DNA from 2 places in the Ralstonia sp. VS2407 genome. Region 1 is predicted to be linked to the other one. Evidence: predicted binding sites of a transcription regulator. Region 1 holds the regulator's gene; the other holds the start of a gene.
What was found. Region 1 encodes FliA, which starts transcription of late flagellar genes. Its sites were predicted from a motif close to CTAAAGTTTNNNNNNNNNNNGCCGNTA; they were not measured.
Positions count from the first base shown of each region.

Region 1 (9,841 bases):
GCCGGCCTTCTTGGCTTCGGCCACCACATTGGTCAGCGCCTTGGAGTTGAACGGCACGATGACGATCACGTCGACGCCGCGCGAGATCAGGTTCTCGATCTGGGAGATCTGGCGTTGCTCGCTGGCATCCGCCGATTGCACCGACACCTTGGCACCCAGCTTTTCTGCGGCGGCGACGAAGTAGTCGCGGTCGCGCGACCAGCGCTCCACGCGCAGGTCGTCGATACAAAAGCCGATTTCCGGATGCGCCTTGCTGGCGTGCGCCAGCGGCGCTGCAATCGACAGGCTGGCGAGCATTGCACCGCAAAAGGCGGCCCTCAGAACACTACGGCGTTGGTTCGATTTCATGTCTCACTCCATCTTCTATTGTTGGTGGATACCCCTAGGCCGACGGTGCGCGTGGTGCGCCGCAATAGTGATCTCGCCCGGCTCGACGGCCATCGCATGGTGATGCGGCCGCTCAGCACGGGCAATTACGAAATTGCCCAACCGCCCTAACATTTCTTGCCACCCCGCTGCGATCGTCTGACAGCGCCCCACGCAGCCAATAGAATGTGCAAGCGCGCTGCACGCCCCAGCGCTGCAGCCGTTTGGCAACCCCTGCCACCGCGAGCGGCCCGAGCCACCATGCACCGTCAACCGTCCGATCCATCGCAGCACGCGCGCATTCATCGCATTGCGCTGCTGTTCAATGCCAACAAGGTGTATGACCGCGAGATCATCGCGGGCATTGGCGACTACATGCGCTCCACCCGCGTGACGTGGGACTTGTTTCTGGAAGAGGATTTCCGCTGCCGCCTACCCGGCATCGAGCGCTTTGACGGCGACGGCATCATTGCGGATTTCGACGACCCCGCCGTCGCCGAAGCGCTGCGCGGTTGCCCGCTACCGGTGGTGGCCGTCGGCTCATCGTATGAAGATGCAACGCAATACCCGGCAAAGGAGCCGTATGTCGCAACGGACAACGGCAAGCTGGTCGCGCTGGCCTACCGGCACCTGATCGAAGCCGGCCTGCAGCACTTTGCGCTGTACAGCCTGCCCCAGGCGCCAGAGAACCGCTGGGCACAGCAGCGCGAACTCGCCTTTACACGCTTGCGCCGGCAGGACAATCCCACCGCCCCGATCGAGCAGGAGATTTACCGGGGCCTCTCGACCAGCGCGCCGACCTGGCATCAGGCGATCGGTCAGTTGATTGAATGGCTGCGCGCCTTGCCCAAGCCCATCGGCATCATCGCCGTGACGGATGCGCGAGCCCGGCACCTGCTGCAGGCCTGCATGACGGCAGGCTTGGCCGTGCCGGAGGAAGTCGCCATCATCGGCATCGACAACGATCCGCTCACACGCACGCTGAGCCGCATCCCGTTGTCGTCCGTCATTCAGGGCACCGTGGAGATGGGGCGCACGGCCGCACACCTGCTGCATCAGATGCTGGGCGGCGCCCGCCTGGCAGGCCGGCAGATTCTCGTGCCGCCGGTTGGCATCAATGTGCTGGCGTCGTCGCGGCACCAGCCGCTTGCCAGCCCGTATGTCATGCGCGCGCGACATTTCATCCGGCAGTACGCCTGCCAGGGAATCAAGACCGAGCAGGTCGCGGACTACGTCGGTATCTCGCGGTCATCGCTCGAAGAACACTTTCGTCGTGAATTGAATTGCACCGTGCACCAGGAAATCCTTCGCCATAAGCTCGACGCCGCCAAGCACATGCTGGCCAGCCGTGATGTCGCCACCGCCGAGGTGGCGGTGCGCTGCGGCTTTACCTCCCCGCAATACATGCACGCCGTATTCCGACGCGAGCTGGATTGCACGCCACGCGAATACCAGGAACGCACCATCACAGAGGGCCAATCATGAGCATCGCGTCAGCGCTGTCCGCACACGCGCCGCTCGACGGCGCCATCTCGTCAGCAACATGGGGACAACTGCCGGGCGGTGAACCGGTTCGGCTGTTCACGCTGCGCAATGCCTTGGGCATGCGCGTTTCGATCAGCGACCTGGGGGCGACGCTCGTCTCCTGGCAAGCGCCTGACCGCGGCGGGCGCCTGGGCGAGATTCTCCTGAACCACGCGACGCCAGCCGCCTACCTTGAATCACCAGGCTATCTGGGCGGATTGATCGGACGCTGGGCGAACCGGATTGCGGGCGCGCGGTTCACGCTCGACGGCATCGACTACGCCCTCGATCGCAATGAAGGCGGCAATCTGCTCCATGGGGGGGCGAGCGGGTTTCATCGGGCGCTATGGCACGCCGAGGATCACGACGGCGCATTGGTCATGCGGCTCAACTCCCCGGAAGGCGATGCGGGATTCCCCGGCAACGTCGCCGTCCAGGTTCGCTATGCGCTTGACGACGATGGCACGCTGTCGATCGACTACGAAGCCCGGACCGATGCGCCCACGCCGATCAACCTGACAAGCCACGGGTATTTCAACCTGAGCGGCAAGCCCGGCACCGACATCAAGGGCCACATCCTGTCGATCGATGCCGACGCGTATCTGGAAGTCGATGCCAAGCTGATCCCGACACGAACAGCCAGCGTTGCGGGCACGGCGTTCGATTTTCGCCAGGGTGCGCCCATCGGGGTACGGCTGGACTGGCCTAACGCGCAACTCGCGCAGGCCGGCGGGTTCGACCACTGCTTTGTGCTGCGCAATACGGCGCCGGAGGGGCGCTCGCAGGTGCGCCCGGTCGCCCGGCTGTATGACCCCGGCAGCGGGCGCGAATTGACAGTGCTCACCGATCAGCGCGGGCTGCAGTTCTATTCGGGCCACAAGCTGGCCGGCACGCACGCGCTACGCAGCGGCTTATGCCTGGAAGCGAGCGCGTTCCCGAACCAGGTCAACATGCCCGATGCGGAAACGGTCATGTTCCGCCCGGGCCAGGTCTACCGGCAGCACACCGCATACCGCGTGTCGGTTGCTGAAGAAGCCTGAGCGAGACCTGATCCGCAGACCTAAGCCGAGCTGAGGCACGCGGCTTGGATGTTCAATGCGCAGCTGCGGCCGCGCCGTGCATGACTTCGTGCGAACCGCGAATGCCGTTGAACCATGCGTTGAGCACCACGGCCACCAGCGTGCCCATCACGATGCCGCTGTGGGTGATCGGGTGCGTCCAGTCCGGAAAGTGGTGGAAGAACGCCGGCGCCAGCGTCGGCATCATGCCAAAGCCGACCGATACGGCGATGATCAACAGGTTGTGGCGCTGTTGCTGGAAGTCGACCATGCCCAGCATGCGGATGCCGGCTGCGGCCACCATCCCGAACATCACGATGCCTGCGCCGCCCAGCACGTATTGCGGCACGGAAGCCACCACGTAAGACAGCTTCGGAAACAGCCCCAGCACGATCAACAGCAACCCGCCGGCGGCCGCCACATAGCGCGAACGCACGCCCGTGATCGACACCAGCCCGATGTTCTGCGAGAACGACGTATGCGGAAACGTGTTGAACACCCCCGCCACCACCGTCGCCAGACCGTCGGCACGCAGGCCGTTGGTGAGTTCGTTGCGCGAGATGGGCTTGCCCACCACGTGCGACAGCGCGAGGAACATGCCGGTTGATTCCACCAGCGTGATCACGATCACGATGCACATCGACATGATGGCCGACAGCTCGAACTTCGGCATGCCAAAGTGGAACGGCGTCACCAGCGTCATCAGCGGCGCGACGCTGGCGTCGGCCAGCGACACCTTGCCAAACGCCGCCGCCACCAGCGTGCCCGTCACGATGCCAAGCAGCACCGCGATATTGCACAGCAGTGCGTTGCCGAACTTGGTCAGCAACAGAATCGTCACCAGCACGAGCGCTGCAATGGCCAGGCCGAATGGATCGCCGAACGCCGGGTTCGGCACCATGTGCTTCACGCCGTCGACCACCTGCGGAATCATCTGCTGACCGCCCGCGGCCCAGTTGATGCCTACGCTCAGCAGCGAAAAGCCGATCAGCATGATGACCGTGCCCGTCACCACGCGCGGGAACAGGCCCAGCAACCGGCCCATCAGCGGCGCAATGGCAATGCCGAACACACCAGAAACGATGGACGCCCCAAAAATGCCGGGCAGCCCCATGCCGGGCTCTACGCCAATGGCGATCATCGGTGCCACCGCAGCAAATGTGACACCCATCATCACCGGCAGGCGGATCCCGAAGATCAGGAAACCGAGCGATTGGATGAGCGTGCCGATCCCAGCCGCAAACAGGTCGCAATTGACGAGGTACGAGAGATCGCTCTTCGACAGGCCAAGCGCATTGCCGACAATCAGCGGCACGGCAATCGCCCCGGCGTACATCACCAACAGGTGTTGCAGGCCAAGTGCGAACAGACGGGGCAGCGGTAGGAACTCGTTGACGGGATCGGCAACGGTGTCGGCGATTGTCGACGAAGAAGGCGAGGGTTGGCCGGGGGATTGGCGCATTGTCTGTCTCCTGGGGCCGCTCTCGTGTCAATGCCGGGAGCGTGCTTTAGGCGGATGGGGCGGATTCCATCCGCCGGCATTCATGCGGCGTGATGCCGCGTATTTGCCGGAATCTTGGAGGGGCGCCATTTTTCTGTCAACAATTCCATACGTTTTTTGTGTACATATTTTGCGTTCTTAAACGTATGTGCGTCGTCATCCACCTCTTCACGCCTCCACGCGTGCCCGCGTGAACGACGCCCCAAAGAAAAAGCGCGGCCGCGACATGAGTCGCTGGCCGCGCAGTAGAAATACCTGGCAGGTAAAGCTGGAACCGGGAGCCGCCAACAAACCCAGTGAAGCAGAAGGTCTTGTCAGTGGCGCTCAGCAGACCTCAGTTCAGGTCGGCGTCGGCAGCCATGCGCGATCACGTAGGCGCGAGCGGATGCGGGCGATGGCCTGGCTGTGGATCTGGCACACGCGCGATTCCGACACGCCCATCACGGCGCCGATTTCGCGCAGGTTCAGATCCTGCTCGTAGTAGAGGCTCATCATGAGCTTTTCGCGCTCGGGCAGTGCCTCGATGGCGGCGACAACCGATTCGCGCAGGTCGTGGTCCAGCAGCTGGTCCAGCGGCGTGGCGTCGTTCTCGGGCGCGCGGTTCTCGATGAAGGCGTCGGCGTCTTCGCGGTCGAAATCTTCGTAATACAGCAGCTGGCTGCCTTGCAGGTCGACCAGTTGCTTCTGGTATTCGGCCAGCGACATGCCCAGCGCCGCGGCAATCTCGGTCTCGGTGGGCGCGCGGCCCTTCTGCTGCTGCAGCTTCTGGATCGCCTGCTCGATCGTGCGTGCGTTGCGGCGCAGGCCGCGCGGCAGCCAGTCCGAGCCGCGCAGTTCGTCCAGGATCGCGCCGCGAATACGCTGGGCCGCGTAGAACTCGAACTGCACGCCCTGCGTTTCCTCATAGCGCGACAGCGCATCGAGCAAGCCCATCATGCCAGCCTGGATCAGGTCGTCCAGCTCAACGCTGGCCGGCAACTTGACCATCATCTGGTTGGCAATGCGGCGCACCAGTGGTGCGTACGTGGCCATCTCGTCGGACTTGGTCTTGCGACCGGTTGCGGTGTACATATCCATGCCTGCCTTTGACGCTTCGTTCATGCTGCGCCTCAATAAACCAATTCGGCCGCGCGTGCGGTGGCGCCAAGCGTCGGAGTCGCTGTCGACATTGACGTTGCTTGCGCCGATTCATCTGCCGGCTGTGCCGGTGCCCGCGCCGACATGACCACCCGCGACGGCGCATTGCCATCACCGGCTTGGGCCTCGGCGCTGGCCCAGCTCAACATTTCTTCGGCAAGCTGGCGGAAGGCCATGGCCGAAGGCGATGCGGGAAACGCACTCGCCACGGGCTTGCCGAGCGAGAGCGCAAGTTCTACGTGCCGGTCCTCCGGGAGGTAGCCGGCGAAATCGATACGGGTGTTCAGGTACTGGCCCACGGTATTGGCCAGGTTGCCGAACACGCGCACGGCGGAATCCACCGAATGCGCGCCGCACACCACGGTGCGGATGCCAGCGCTGCCTTGCAGCACGGCGGTTTTCTTGAGCAGCGTGTACGCGCTCTTGATGCCTTCCGGACCATCGGAGAAGGTCAGCAGCACGTCGTCGCAGGCTTCGGCCACGGTGCTCAGCGCCCGGGTGCCGAAATGCGCGGCCACGAGCGTCACATCCGCCGTCTCGTCGTACTGCTCGAGCACGCCGGGCATGGCGAGCATGGTCTGGGCGTTCACCACGGCCGTGTCGCGGCCCATGGCGGACAGCGCGATGCGCAGGTTGTCGACAAAGTCATCGACCTGCTCTTCCGCACCGATCACCAGCACACGGCGGGCAGCAGCATGACCGAGCATGCGCCGCAGCCCTGCGGCTTGATCCTTGGCGAATGGCGTCGTCATGGTCGCCCCCTTGTCAGGCGAAATCGAAAGCGGCCAGGCCAGGTTCGCGGTTACCTGAGTTACGCAACACCGCGCCCTGCGCCACCAGCAACGATTCATCCGAATCCAGCGTGAACGACGACTGCTCCGCACCGGCCCGGAACGAGCGATGGATCAGCAGCTTCTTGTTCGGCACCGCAATGTCTTCCGGCACACGCTGGCCGTACGACACGTAGTGCAGCGGCAGGCGGCGGCGGATCATCACGTCCATCGCGTGGCCCACAGAGGCGGCCTCGTCGATCTTGGTCAGGATGCAGCCGGCCAGGTTGGCGTCGCGGTAGGCACCCACCACTTCATCGAGCGTCTTGCCGTTGCTGGCAGCGTTGAGCAGCAGCAGGCGCTTGATCGACGGGCCCACGGCATGCAGCATCGCCATCTGCTCGGACACGGCGCGGTCGCGCTGGCTCATGCCGATGGTGTCGATCAGCACCACGTGCTTCTCGCGCAGGTCGTTCAGCGCCAGGCTCAGGTCTTGCGCGTCTTTCACGGCATGCACCGAGACGCCCAGGATCTTGCCGTAGATGCGCAGTTGTTCATGGCCGCCGATCCGGTAGCTGTCGGTCGAGAGCAGCGCCACGCGCGATGCGCCATGGCGCAGCACGAAGCGCGCGGCCAGCTTGGCGGTCGTGGTGGTCTTGCCCACGCCGGTCGGGCCCATCAGGGCAAACACGCCACCCTGGTCGAGCAGACTGTTTTCATCCGACACGGTGCTCAGGTTCTTTTCAATCGCGCGCTGCACGAAGTCCAGCGCCCCCTCATACGAGTCGTGCTGCGGCATGTTCTCCAGCACGTAGCGCGTGAGCTGTGCCGAGAACCCTGCGTTGAGCATGGTCTGGAACAGGCGCGTACGCACCGGGTCGCCCAGCTTCACGCCCAGCGAGGCCAGGCTCGACATGGCGTCGTTCAGGGTGCTCTTGAGCGTTTCGATCTCGCCGACCATGCGGCGGGTCATCACGTCGGTCTCGGCACGGATGCTTTCCTTCACGTCGGCCTGGATGGCCGAACGCTGCAGGCTCACGTCATCACGCGCGGCTTCGGGCTTGGCCATTGTGTCCTCCACGCGGACGAAAATGTCGGACGCCTTGTCTGCGTCGGCTTGCGCCTCGATGCGCGCCTTCACGGGCGCTTCGGCCTTCTGCTGCTCGGCGCGAAGATTACGGGCCTGGGCTTCCACGCGCTCGGCAAAGCTGCGCAGCGAAACCGGGCGGTCATCCTGCTCGCGTGCCTGTTCACGTGCCTGCTCGCGACGTGCGGCAAAGCGGGCGGTCGATTCCACCTCCGGCTCATCGTCTTCCACCGCGGTGCGGCGGGCGATGAACTGTGCGGTGCTCGCCAGGGCCTGCGCTGCGGATTGGGCAACCTCGGCATTGGCACGGTCCAGCGACAGGCCGGCCAGCATGCGGGTCGACGCAGCCAGCGCATCTTCTTCGCCGAACGCCACGTCGTCGTCAACACGCGTTTGCAGCGTACGGCCGGCAGGCTTGGCTGCCGGAGCGACTTGAGCGACCGGCGCTGCCGGTGCGTCTTCCTGTGCGGGGGCGCGGCGCGAAGCAATGAAGCGGTTGCGCAGACGGGCCAGCGCGTTCGGTGCCGGGGCCTCGGCCTGCGGGGCCTCTTCAGCGGGTGCCTGAGCGGCAACGACGGCTGCGGTTGCCGCGGCAATCGGGGCGGGCTCGGGAATCGGGGCCGGCGCCATCGGACGGCGCTGCGCCGTCTTGGGTGCCGACGATTGCGTGTCGACCAGCGCATCCACGTGCGAGTCGCATGCCGCGATGATCTCGATGCCACCCGGAATGGCGCGGTTCGACAGGATCAGAGCGCCATCGCCCAGTTGGTCGCGGACTTTGCGCAAGACGTCACGCGACGTCAGTCCGGTAAATCGATGCATTTTCATGCGCGGCCTCCAAGCATGGCGACAACCTTAATCGTTCGGTGATCTGGAATTTCTGCGTGCGACAGCACGCGCAGGCTCGGTGCGGCACGCTTGAACAGGCGGGCAAGCATCGGGCGCAGTGCGGGCGGTACGAGCAGGACGCCCGTCTGACCCATCTGTTCGTGTTGCCGCGACGAGTCCGCAGCCGCTTGCATGAGCGAGTCAGCCAGTTGCGGTTCGATCGGGCCGGCGTTCGAGCCAACGACGCTTTGCAGCAAGATGTTCTCCAGATTCGGGTCAAGCGTGACGACCTGCATTTCGGTCTTGTTCGGGAAGAGCTGCTGGGCAATCGCCCGGCCCAGCGCCACACGCACGGCGGCGGTGAGTTCGGCGGGGTCTTGCGTCCTGCCTCCGTGTTCCGCCAGCGTCTCGACGATGGTGCGGATGTCGCGGATATGCAGGCCTTCGTCCAGCAGGTTCTGCAGCACCTTCTGCACGGTCGCGACGGGCAACAGCTTCGGCACAACGTCTTCGACCAGCTTCGGTGCTTCCTTGCCCAAATGATCGAGCAATTGCTGGACTTCCAAACGGCCGAGAAGCTCGGTGCTATGGGTGTAAATCAACTGATTGACGTGGGTGGCGATGACCGTGCTGCAATCGACCACGGTGTAGCCCTCGGCCTGCGCGCGATCGCGCACATCGGCGTTGATCCACATGGCCGGCAGGCCAAAGGTCGGGTCCACGGTGGGCGTGCCGGGCAGTTGCGTGCCCAGGCGACCACCCAGGCCGCCCATGCCACCGTGGCCGCCCAGGCCGTCCTGGCCACCCGGGTTGATGGCGAGGAACTTGCCCTGCTGCACCTCACCGTGACCGATCTCCACGCCCTTGAGCGTGATGCGGTACGACGACGGGCCCAGTTCCAGGTTGTCGCGGATATGCACCACCGGCGCCAGGAAGCCCATGTCCTGCGTGAACTTCTTGCGGATGCCCTTGATGCGGCGCAGCAGCTCGCCGTCCTGGCTCTTGTCGACCAGCGGGATCAGGCGGTAACCGATTTCCAGACCCAGCACGTCGACCCACGACACGTCGTCCCAGCTCGCCTCGGGCGTATCCACCGGGGCAATGGCCTGCAGCACGGGTTCGACCTCGGGCACTTCGCGCTTCTTCTTCAGGTACCAGCCCAGGTAGCCCAGGCCGCCGCCAAACAGCACGAACGGGATGTGGGGCATGCCCGGCACCAGGCCCAGCAGGCCCAGCACGCCGGCGGTCGTCATCAGCACCATCGGCATGGCAAACAGCTCGCTCGACAGTTGCTGGCCGACGTCCTTGTCGGTGGAGACGCGGCTGACCATGATGCCCGCCGCGGTGGAGATCACCAGGGCGGGAATCTGTGCGACCAGGCCGTCGCCGATGGTCAGCAGCGTGTAGTTGGTGGCCGCGTGGCCCACGTCCATGCCGTGCTGCAGCACGCCCACGGCCAGGCCGCCGACGATGTTGATCAGCAGGATGGCGATACCCGCCACCGAATCGCCCCGCACGAACTTGCTGGCACCGTCCATGGAGCCGAAGAATTCGGCTTCCTGGGCGATCT
Region 1 is NZ_JBRFVG010000006.1:276,540-286,380, reverse strand. Features, by position in the region: gene xylF (D-xylose ABC transporter substrate-binding protein) at 1-348, opposite strand, end outside; gene ACU8YE_RS13050 (XylR family transcriptional regulator) at 628-1,851, shown strand; gene ACU8YE_RS13045 (aldose epimerase family protein) at 1,848-2,930, shown strand; gene ACU8YE_RS13040 (nucleobase:cation symporter-2 family protein) at 2,983-4,410, opposite strand; gene ACU8YE_RS13035 (RNA polymerase sigma factor FliA) at 4,789-5,550, opposite strand; gene ACU8YE_RS13030 (MinD/ParA family ATP-binding protein) at 5,559-6,338, opposite strand; gene flhF (flagellar biosynthesis protein FlhF) at 6,352-8,271, opposite strand; gene flhA (flagellar biosynthesis protein FlhA) at 8,268-9,841, opposite strand, start outside.

Region 2 (9,841 bases), on a different contig from region 1:
TCGAGTGCGTACTTGGGTTGATACACCAGCCGCACCTGACCACGCCCCAGGGCACGCCGCATGCGCTCGTTGAGCGTGAAGCGGCGCAGCATCTGGGTTTCCAGCGTGCGCGAATACCGGGTGATGCGGTTACGGCCGTTTTCCTTGGCGCGGTACATGGCGGCTTCAGCGTGACTGACCAGCGTGGCCGCGTCACCGCCGTCTTCGGGGTAGGCCGCCACGCCAATGCTGGCGGACAGATGCACCTCGCGCTCGCCGCCGGTGAAGGGGCGGGCCAGCGCGTCGAGCACCTGTTGGGCGAGTGTGTCGGCGGCCTTCGGGTCATCGATGGCCACGCAGAACTGATCGCCCCCCAATCGTGCCAGCAACGCGCGTTGGCCCGCCTGACTGCGGATGCGCTGCGCCGCCATGTTGAGCACCTGGTTGCCCACGTGGTGCCCCATCGCCTCGTTCACGGTCTTGAAGTGGTCCAGCCCGATATACAGCAGTGCGGATTCCCCGGTCGACGGCAGTGCCAGCCGCGCATCGAGCCGCTCGATGAATGCCGCGCGATTGGGCAGGCCGGTAAGCGAATCCTTGGTCTCCAGCAGGCGCAACTGCTCGTAGGCGGAACGCTCGGCCGTGATGTCGGTAAAGATGAGCAGCACCGCGTGCGGTGACGCGCTGTCCGGCGAGAACATCGGCAGCACCGACTCACGCAGCCACACGATCTGCCCATTGCCGGCCGGCACACCCACGACGACGTTGCTGATCGCGCGTCCCGTGCGGGCCGCCAGTGTGGACGGCCATGCCGCGCGGGGCAGGATGGCGCCGTCTTCGCCCAGCATCATGTCGTTCAGTGCCACACGCGGGCGGCCTTTCCATGACGCGCCCGACATGCGAAGGATCTCGGCCGCGCTGCGGTTGTACGACAGCACGCGGCCATCGGTGGACAGCGTCAGCACGCCCTCGCTCAGATGGTTGACGACCAGCCGGTACTGGTCGCGCAACTCGCGGGACTGGCGATATTCATTCTCCAGGCGCAGCAGCTTGACCAACGCGGCGATGTAGCGGCCGCACACTGCGCGCAACGTTGCGTCGTCGGTCGGGTTGGCCGTGGGGAAGAAGAGGCAGAGCAGATCATCGGCGACGGCCATGCCGCCATGCTGGGCCGGGATGCGGCATAGCCATGTCGGCTGCGCGGTCTCCAGCACGCGCACGAGCGCATCGCGCACAGCCGTGGGCGCATTGGTTTCGCGAATCAGCTCGATGGGCGCCAGCTCATTGAGCAGCGGCGCGATGCGGGCGAGTTCGATATCGAATTCACCGTGCGCTGTGGGAGGCTGGTGCGCTGCACGATCGTCGCGCAACGCCAGCTTCGCACGCGCGCGCTGCGTGCCATAGAGCCGTGCGCGCCCGGAGACGACACGCACCACTACGCACAGCGTCGAGGGCAACGCTGCCTCCAGCGCCCGCAACGCAGCATGCAGCCGCTCGCCCAGCGACGCGGAGGACGGCAGCGTGGAAAGCAGATGATCGAGATGCTCGTGCGGCAGCGCTGCGCCAATCGCTTCGGCGCTGAGCACGCGTTCGCCGGCCTTGCCGGGCAGTTGCGCATCGAGCGGCAGCGGCAATCCGTGCACCACCACCTGCTGTGCCGGCAGCCCGTCAAAGCGGGTTGGCGTGACCGTCAGTCGAACGCTGACCACCTCGTTGGAGTCGCCTGCGCAAAGGGCGGAGACAAGTTGCGCTGCCGACGTGGCCCCAGCATCGGGCGGGCTTGCATCGGTGTCGCCTCCGGCATGGGTCTCGAGCCACGCAGGCACGTCCTGGAAGAAGCGCGAAAAGGGCTCGCCGAGCAGTTGGTCGGACGAAAGCGCCCGCACCATGCAAACGCCGGCTGCATTGGCAAAGACGATGCGGCCTTCGAGCACCACATAGAGCGGAACCGGAAGGCTTTGCGCCGACAACGGGTAGGAAATTTCGTCTGGCATCCCACGCTCCAACCTGAGGTATTGCCCAATATCTCACTCAGCATGGACCTCGGGCGACGCTGGCCACGAGAACGCCGGCTACTGGAAGCCGGGGGCAATGCTCTTCATCATGCGCAAAAGTCGTGCGCGGCGCAAAGTCTAGTTTGTGGTCGATACAACACATTCTGAGCGCGCTTTGTCGACCTCGCTGTGGCTCTTTTGGGTTACGGGTTTCAAAACGGTTTGCTGCGGCTCGGTCGGGGGTGCCGGTTCTATTTCGGTATCCGCGCCATTCCCATGTTCTGGCGCGGCGAAATGCTGATCGATCCAGCGATGCGTCAGTGCTCCCCCGATTGCACACATCAAAACGGATGTTCCCATTGTCAGGATGAAGTAAGCGCTGATTCGTTCGGCTGAACGTTCGGGAAAGAAAAACGTCGCGGCGACAAACAGGGAGCCGACCAGCGCGCCAAAGACCAAAAGCAGATAGTAAAAACGACGTGGCAAGAGCGAATTCATCGTTGTCTCATCCAACTGCAACCTGGAAGGTGGTGCTTTGAATCGTTTTACGGCCACGCCAAATGGGCATGCCTTGGCGAGCGCCATCGCGGTGCAATGGCACACCTGGACGGCGACTTGCATATGAATTGATATTGCGTTTGCTGTACTGCTGCGATGCTGCGGATTGCCGCTTGCGGCAAAAGCCGGAATTGCGGGACCCGGCGGCGCTTGCTATGGTGGTGGCACTGAAATGCAGCGCGATACCAGTTTGTGGCCTTGCATGATCGCGTACGCTAATCCGATACGTCAATCCGACTTTCCGGTTGAAACTGAGCATCCGGTGTGTCGCGAGTTGATTCCCGGCTTAGCGGCGCGGTTTGAAGGGGCAGGATCAAAAACGTTGAAATTTGATTTCAGTTATGAATACAATTGATCTAATATCTGATCCACACCAGACTTCACACCAGAATTTATTGGGAGCGCATATGGCGACATACAAGGAATTGATTGCACAAAAGGCCAAACTGGAAGAGCAGATCGAAACTGCGCGTGCCAAGGAGCTGGAAGCGGTGATCCAGCAAGTGCGCCAGACGGTTGCCGAATATGGCCTGACGGCTGAAGACCTGGGCCTGGCTCAGCGTCGCGGCCGCCGTGCCGGTGCGAAGGCGCCGGTGCCGGCCAAGTATCGTGACCCGAAGACGGGCGCAACGTGGTCCGGCCGCGGCCGTGCTCCGGCCTGGATCGGCAAGAACCGCGATAAATTCCTGATCGCCTGATCTGCCAGGCCCTGCCTGGCGCGCACGCAAGCGCGCAATGCAAATGGCCCACCTGTCCGGTGGGCCATTTGCATTGCTGCGCCCGATGATCGTTCCTGTATAACGACGGCATGACGCCACGCCTGCCCAAATACCTCGAACTGGCCGACCGCATTCGGCTCGACATCCTGCACGGAACGCTGCCGGCGGGCAGCATCGCGCCCAGCGAGAACGAAGTCGCCCAGCGCTATGGCGTCTCGCGCTTGACGGCGCGCCGCACGCTGAATGAGCTGGCGGCTCGAGGGCTGCTCAGGCGCTCGCGGGGGCAGCGCAGCGTGGTGCTCGATCGAGTGGGGCCGCATCGGCCGGTGCTGTATGCGCCGGGCCAGTCAGATGCGGCGCTCGAATACGTGCCGGGCGCGGTCTATACGGTCAGTGCTTTTCGACTGGAGGCGGCCGACGAGATCGTGGCCGCCGCGCTCGACCTGGCGGCGGGCGCGCAGGTGGCGTTTGTCGAGCGGCGCGCCCAGGTAGACGGGCAGCCCATCATGCTGCTGCGCACGTGGCTGACGACGCGGCTGGCGGCGATGCTGGAGGCGCGCGACTTTGAAGATCGCCTGTTCGTGCAGGTCTTCCAGCGCGCCAACCTGACTATCGCGCGCTCGCGCGAGGCGCCGCTTGCCTGTGTGGCCGATGCACACCAGGCCGCCCAGCTCGGCGTGCAAGCGGGTGTGCCGCTCGTGCGCGTGCGCCGCATCGGCTACAGCGTGGCCGACGTGCCGATCTCCCTCACGTACTGCGATTTTTCCCCCGAGCGCTACACACGCGAAGTCGACATCCGCGTGCTCCAAAACGACTGAAAGCGCACTGCGCCAGACCGGTGCAGAAACGGCGCCACACACCCCGCGATGGGGACTTGTCCGCCTAAAGTATTCAAGCTAGTCTGCGCCCCTTCCCCAGAAAACGTATTTATTTGTGAAGCGACGCTTTGCCGACAACGTATTGGCACGGCAGTTGCATTCACGGCCCCATCTCAGCGGCGGCGGGTTGAGCCACCCGCCGCCTCAACGCTGATTCAGTCGATTCAACACACCGGAACCACAAGAGGGAGAAATCAACAATGCAACTCAAGCGACGTTTTTCGCTGGCCGCACTGGCAGCCGCGGCGGCCCTGACTGCAGGCGCGGCGCAGGCCCAATCGTCTGTGACGCTGTATGGCCAGGTGGATGCCTGGGCGGGCGCCACCAAGAACCTGGGCCAGGACCGCGCCTGGGGTGTCAACTCGGGCGGCATGTCGACGTCGTACTGGGGCATGAAGGGCAGCGAAGACCTGGGCAACGGCCTGAAGGCCATCTTCACGCTGGAAGCGTTCTTCCGCCCCGACACGGGCAAGTCCGGCCGCTTTGATGGCGACCACTTCTTCGCACGTAATTCGTTTGTCGGTCTGCAGTCGAACAGCTGGGGCTCGATCAAGCTCGGCCGTAACACCCCGCCGTACTTCGTTTCGACGATCCTGTTTAACCCGTTCATCGATTCGTACACGTTCTCGCCGATGGTGTTCCACACCTACCTCGGCAACGGCCGTACGGGCGCCGCAGGTATCTCGGGCCTGGTGGGCGATTCGGGCTGGGACAACTCGATCATGTACTCCACGCCGGACATGGGCGGCCTGACAGCCAACCTGATCTACGGCGCGGGCGAGCAAGCCGGCCACAACGGTCAGAACAAGTGGGGCGGCAGCCTGCTGTACTTCCGTGGCAACTTTGCAGCCACGGCGGCGTTCCAGCAGGTGCGCTACGACGGCGCGCCTGGCGACCTGAACAGCCTGGTGGCTGGCTTTGCGCGCCAGACGGCGGGGCAGTTGGGTGCCACGTACGACTTTGGCGTGGTCAAACTGTACGGCCAATACCAATACATCAAGAACACGATCAGTACCGGCGACGCCAAGAGCAACGGCGGTCAGCTGGGCGTGTCGATTCCGGTGGGCCCGGGCGCCGTGCTGGCATCGTATGCCTACACGAAGACCTCGGGTGCGGCTGACGTGAAGCGCAACACGTGGGCGGTGGGCTACGACTATTCGCTGTCCAAGCGCACCGATGTGTATGCGGCTTACTTCCGCGACAAGGTGTCGGATCTCTCGACGGCTGACACCTTCGGTGTAGGCATCCGCGCAAAGTTCTAAGCCTTCGCGTTCTGCTTTTCCTTGTCACCGCCCGCGTCTCGACAGCGTGGGCGGGCATTTTCAACGGCGTCCGGATTCCGGGCGCCGTTTTTTGTTATGCGCAAAAGCCGAAATGGCGGCGGTGTCAGCCGGTGCGCGCCAGGCGCAACGGCGGCGATAGCGGCGCCGGGGCCTCGGCTCCAATGTTCGGCTGATTCAGCAGCATGGCGCCGCGCTGCGTGGCCACGAACACAGCCTCGGTACGGCTGCGCACTTCCAGCCGGCGATACAGCGCGTTGATATGCGCCTTGGTTGTCGCCTCGGAAATACTCAGCATGCGGCTGATGGTTTTGACCGGATGCCCGCGCGAGAGCAAGACGAGAATTTCATATTGACGCTGCGTCAGGCCGAGTAACGCGCCATCGTCATTACCGTTGGCCGAACCTGACCCAATCGCTTCAGGCCGTGTCAGCACGATCGACGCCGGCACATAACGGCCGCCCGCGAGCACCAATTCCAATGCCGCTGCAATCAATTTGCCGGAATAGCTTTTCAGCAGATAGGCCGACACATTCAATTGCATCAGCGTGCGCACGTGCGCAGCGGAATCGGTTTCGCCCAGTACGGCGACATGTCGGGGATGCGGCTGTTGCAGCAGCCGGGAGAGCGCTGGCAGATCGTCGATGCCAGGCAAGGGCAGGCCGATCAGGGCCAGTTCGGCGTCCGCATGCGCCGCGAGGTTTTCAAAGAGAGCTTCGTCCGGCTCGACGCTGACCACTTCGGTGATGGCCGGCAAGGATTGCAACACATGGGTCGCGCCGGCACGCACCAAAGGGTGTGCCTCCACTACGATTGATTTCACTGCGCCGCCTGTCTGGTTATGGTTTGTTTGCCCATTTCCGGAATCAGCTCGTTGCCGCGTCTATTTGGACCAGCCGGTCGAAAATCAACACGGGCGTGCGTGTGGAAATGCTTCTGACGTGCGGTCTCGGTATATTTCCCCGTTCAACCGGCAGTCACCGCAGTGCGGTGCCACCGGGCCGAAACCTTGGCACGCCATTCAGGCGCAAATCCTTCCGGTTTTTCTTGTTTATGTCGCCAGGCGCGGAGGATTAACCCCGCCAAAATCGCAGAATAAATCCCCAGCATGCTTGTTGCACCCATCAATGGGATGTAAACCTTTTTGTTTACCCCGATCGGTGGTGTGCTAGACCCCTCTATACATAGCAGGATCAGGCAGCAGCAGCTAGCCCCACTTCACGCCCATTGACGTAAGCGTAAAGCGGGGCTTTTGTACCCAAAAAACGTGTTGTGGTGGCTTATTGCGCGACGACCGAGAAGCGTGGCATCGACAGCGGTTGTTTGCCGTCGCGGCCGTAGGGTGTACCGCCGCCGTTGTTGGCAGCATGCAGGACAGACAGCGCGTTCTGCGTGGCACGCAGGCGCAGGTCGATCAGGGTGCCGTTGTCGATGTTGCGCTGGCGCAGCAGGCGGGCCAGGGCCAGGTTCTCGTCGAACAGGCGGCTGGCAGTCTCATCGGTGCGCAGGTATTTGACCAGCCCGTACGGATCGGCGCCGCCGTGCTGGGCCCACCAAAGGCGGCGGTCCCGGTCGGCTTCGCCCAGCGCGGCGAGCTGTTTCTGCTTGGTCTGGGTGATGCGCTCGAGTTCGACCATGTCGCCATCGCGCAACGCCTGCGCTTCGGCATCCAGGGTGAGGGTGGCTGCGCGCAGCAGTTCCTGCTCGTCGGCAAGGGTGCGGATCAGCAGTGTGTTGTCCATGGTGACTACCTCAGGCTCAGGCTTGGAAGCTTGGGCAGCCGCCGGCTGGCACACCGCCCCGCCGCGATCGGTCGAGAGTCGGAAACCCTCGGACCGGCGGCGTCAGAAAATACAGGGGACGGACGACGGGAAACCCCCGTCAGACCTTCTTGGAGCGCGTGGAGAGCAGCGATTGCGCGTCGGAAAGCGCCGCATCGGCGATCTTGCCGGCGTCCATCTTGAGCGTGCCGTTCTGGATGGCACTGCGGATCTGCTCGACGCGTGCGGCGTCGAAGTCGCCGCTGCCCACTTGGCGCGAGACTTGTTGGACCGACAGCGACGGTGCATCGCCGGTGTGGCGCGTGGTGCCCGAAGCCGTCGTAGCGGCCGGGGACGAACCGGTCGCGCGCGTCGACCCGGACGCAGCGTCCTTGGTCGGCGCAACGGCCGGCGTGTTGTTCACGATATGGTTGATTTTCACGGGTGTCTCCGAAGAGCGCGTTCATCCTATCACCCATATCGGCCAACCCCGGCCCAAACTTTAGCGGCAGGTATCGATCAAGCATCACAGTCGAAAAGTGATCTGCCGTTATCAATCTGATCTTAGAACTGGATTGCCACGACGCCGGCAGACTGCGCGATGCCGGAGACGACATTGCCGTTGGCCGTGCGCACCTGCGCCACCTGCCCCACGGCGGCCTGGTTCAAGGCTCGGCCGTCGCTGCTGACCTGGAAGCCGCCGCCCTCGGCGATGAGCTTGACGGTCTGGCCGGCTTGCACGGCAATTGGCAGGCGCAGGCTTTCGGCGCGCAGCGGCTGATTGGTGGCCACGCTCGTGAGCAGTACACGCCCCACCACATCGGCCGGCTGTTGCACGACCGAGGCCGGCAGCATCGACAGGTCGCCCGTGCGGGCTTCCAGATCGCCCATATCGAGCGTCTTGCCCGGCGAGAGCTGGTGCGAGGCGACGTAATACGTCCCCGTAATCTGAATCGTGGCCGGTACCCAAGCCGCCCAGGCGTGCGGCGAGCGGCAGCGCACGCCCACTTGTATACGGCCGCGCAGGCGGTTGGCCGCCGGCAGCATCAGGTCGATCTGGTCGCAGGGCTGGTTGGCCACGCGGGCATCTACCGGGCCGACCTCGACCGACGCACGTGGCGCTCCCGTCTCATTTGTGCCGCCCAGGATGTCCAGTTGCGACTGCAGTTGCTGCTGAATCTGCATCTGAATGGCGTTCGGCCCCTGGATGGTGGTGGGCTGCATGGGCTGCTGTACGGCTTGGGCCGGCGGATACCCGACGCGCACCATGCCCTGTGCGTGCGCCAGGATCGGGTGCACGACGCTGGCCAGCAGGCCCAGCGCCAGGATCAACAGCAGCTTGCGCTGGCGCCCAGCCAGCGGCGTGGCCGTGGCGGCAGGTTGGGTCGGGTGGTGCGCGCTGCGTGCAAACCGCGTGGACATGGAGAGCCCCTTCATCAAAAGTCCGGTGAAGTTTAGCCACGCGTGCGCGAGCGCCAAATGCGGAAATGTCGGCCAATCCCCCCCTTATTCGGACGAATGGTCTTGCACACCCGCCCCTAGACTTTGCAACGTGGTGAAGTCCCTGGCGTTGTGCGGTTCCTGGCCGTACAGCCTGCCCCGGGGGAGGGTTTCCCGGCCAATCTCTGGATTCGCAGACAGGTCTTTTCCACTGAGGTTGCATGACGGCAACTCAGCATGACAAGCGGTTCAGCGGTTTTGGAGACGGCATCGGCGGTTTTGAAGGGGCCGCTGATGCCGAGTTCTCCAGCCGAAGGGAACGCGCAACACACAAACGCAAGACAGAACGCAACCCCGGCGGGTGGCAGCAATCACCAGGACGCCACACGCAAGGAATGACAGACATGGTCGACAAGCTGGATCAGTTGTTCGGTTTTCAGGAGCAGGCGCTGCACTTGCGCTCGCAGCGTCACCAGATCCTGGCCTCGAACATCGCCAACGCCGATACGCCCAACTACAAGGCGCGCGACTTCGATTTTCAGTCGGCGCTGCAGAAGGCGGTCGGCCAGCAAAGCGGAAACAGCCTGCCGATGACGGCAACGGCTTCAGGCCACCTGACGGTGGATGGCGCACCGGCCGGCGATGTGTCGCTGATGCAGGCGTCGCTGTCGCAGCAAACCAAGGCGCTGCAGGGTGAAGTGCAGTACCGCACGTCGCAGCAGCCGTCCATCGACGGCAACACGGTGGACATGGATGGCGAGCGCATGCGCTTTGCCGATAACACTGTGCGCTACGAGGCCGATCTGAGCATCGTGACGCAGAAGATCAAGTCGATGCTGGCGGCCATTCAGAACAGCTAGCGCGCGATGTAGCAACAGCAGCAAGAGCATCAAGAGCAGCAGACAGGCATTAAGACGACCGCGCAGCAGTCACGCGCGGCGAAAGAGGGGCGGGAACTGTGTGGCGCTCCGGGCCGGCAAAGATTGGTCCGGAGCAAGCCGCCATACAGAACAACCGGATCGGTCCGGCAGCCATGCCGGCAACAGTATTTGAAGACATCGGAATCAACATGTCGCTATTCAAGGTGATGGATGTAGCTGGCAGCGCGCTCACCGCGCAGTCCAAGCGCATGAACGTGGTCGCCTCCAACCTGGCCAACGCCGAAAGCGTGACGGGCCCGGACGGCAAGGCGTACCGCGCCAAGCAGGTGGTGTTCTCGCCCGTGCAGGAGTC
Region 2 is NZ_JBRFVG010000008.1:16,977-26,817, forward strand. Features, by position in the region: gene ACU8YE_RS14565 (EAL domain-containing protein) at 1-1,973, opposite strand, end outside; gene ACU8YE_RS14570 (hypothetical protein) at 2,112-2,594, opposite strand; gene ACU8YE_RS14575 (H-NS histone family protein) at 2,939-3,229, shown strand; gene ACU8YE_RS14580 (GntR family transcriptional regulator) at 3,340-4,068, shown strand; gene ACU8YE_RS14585 (porin) at 4,329-5,390, shown strand; gene ACU8YE_RS14590 (LuxR C-terminal-related transcriptional regulator) at 5,515-6,231, opposite strand; gene ACU8YE_RS14595 (flagella synthesis protein FlgN) at 6,689-7,150, opposite strand; gene flgM (flagellar biosynthesis anti-sigma factor FlgM) at 7,290-7,610, opposite strand; gene flgA (flagellar basal body P-ring formation chaperone FlgA) at 7,733-8,590, opposite strand; gene flgB (flagellar basal body rod protein FlgB) at 9,013-9,468, shown strand; gene flgC (flagellar basal body rod protein FlgC) at 9,678-9,841, shown strand, end outside.
Region 2: a site for FliA is predicted at 7,647-7,673, ahead of flgM (flagellar biosynthesis anti-sigma factor FlgM). Genes of this name have one in related genera too.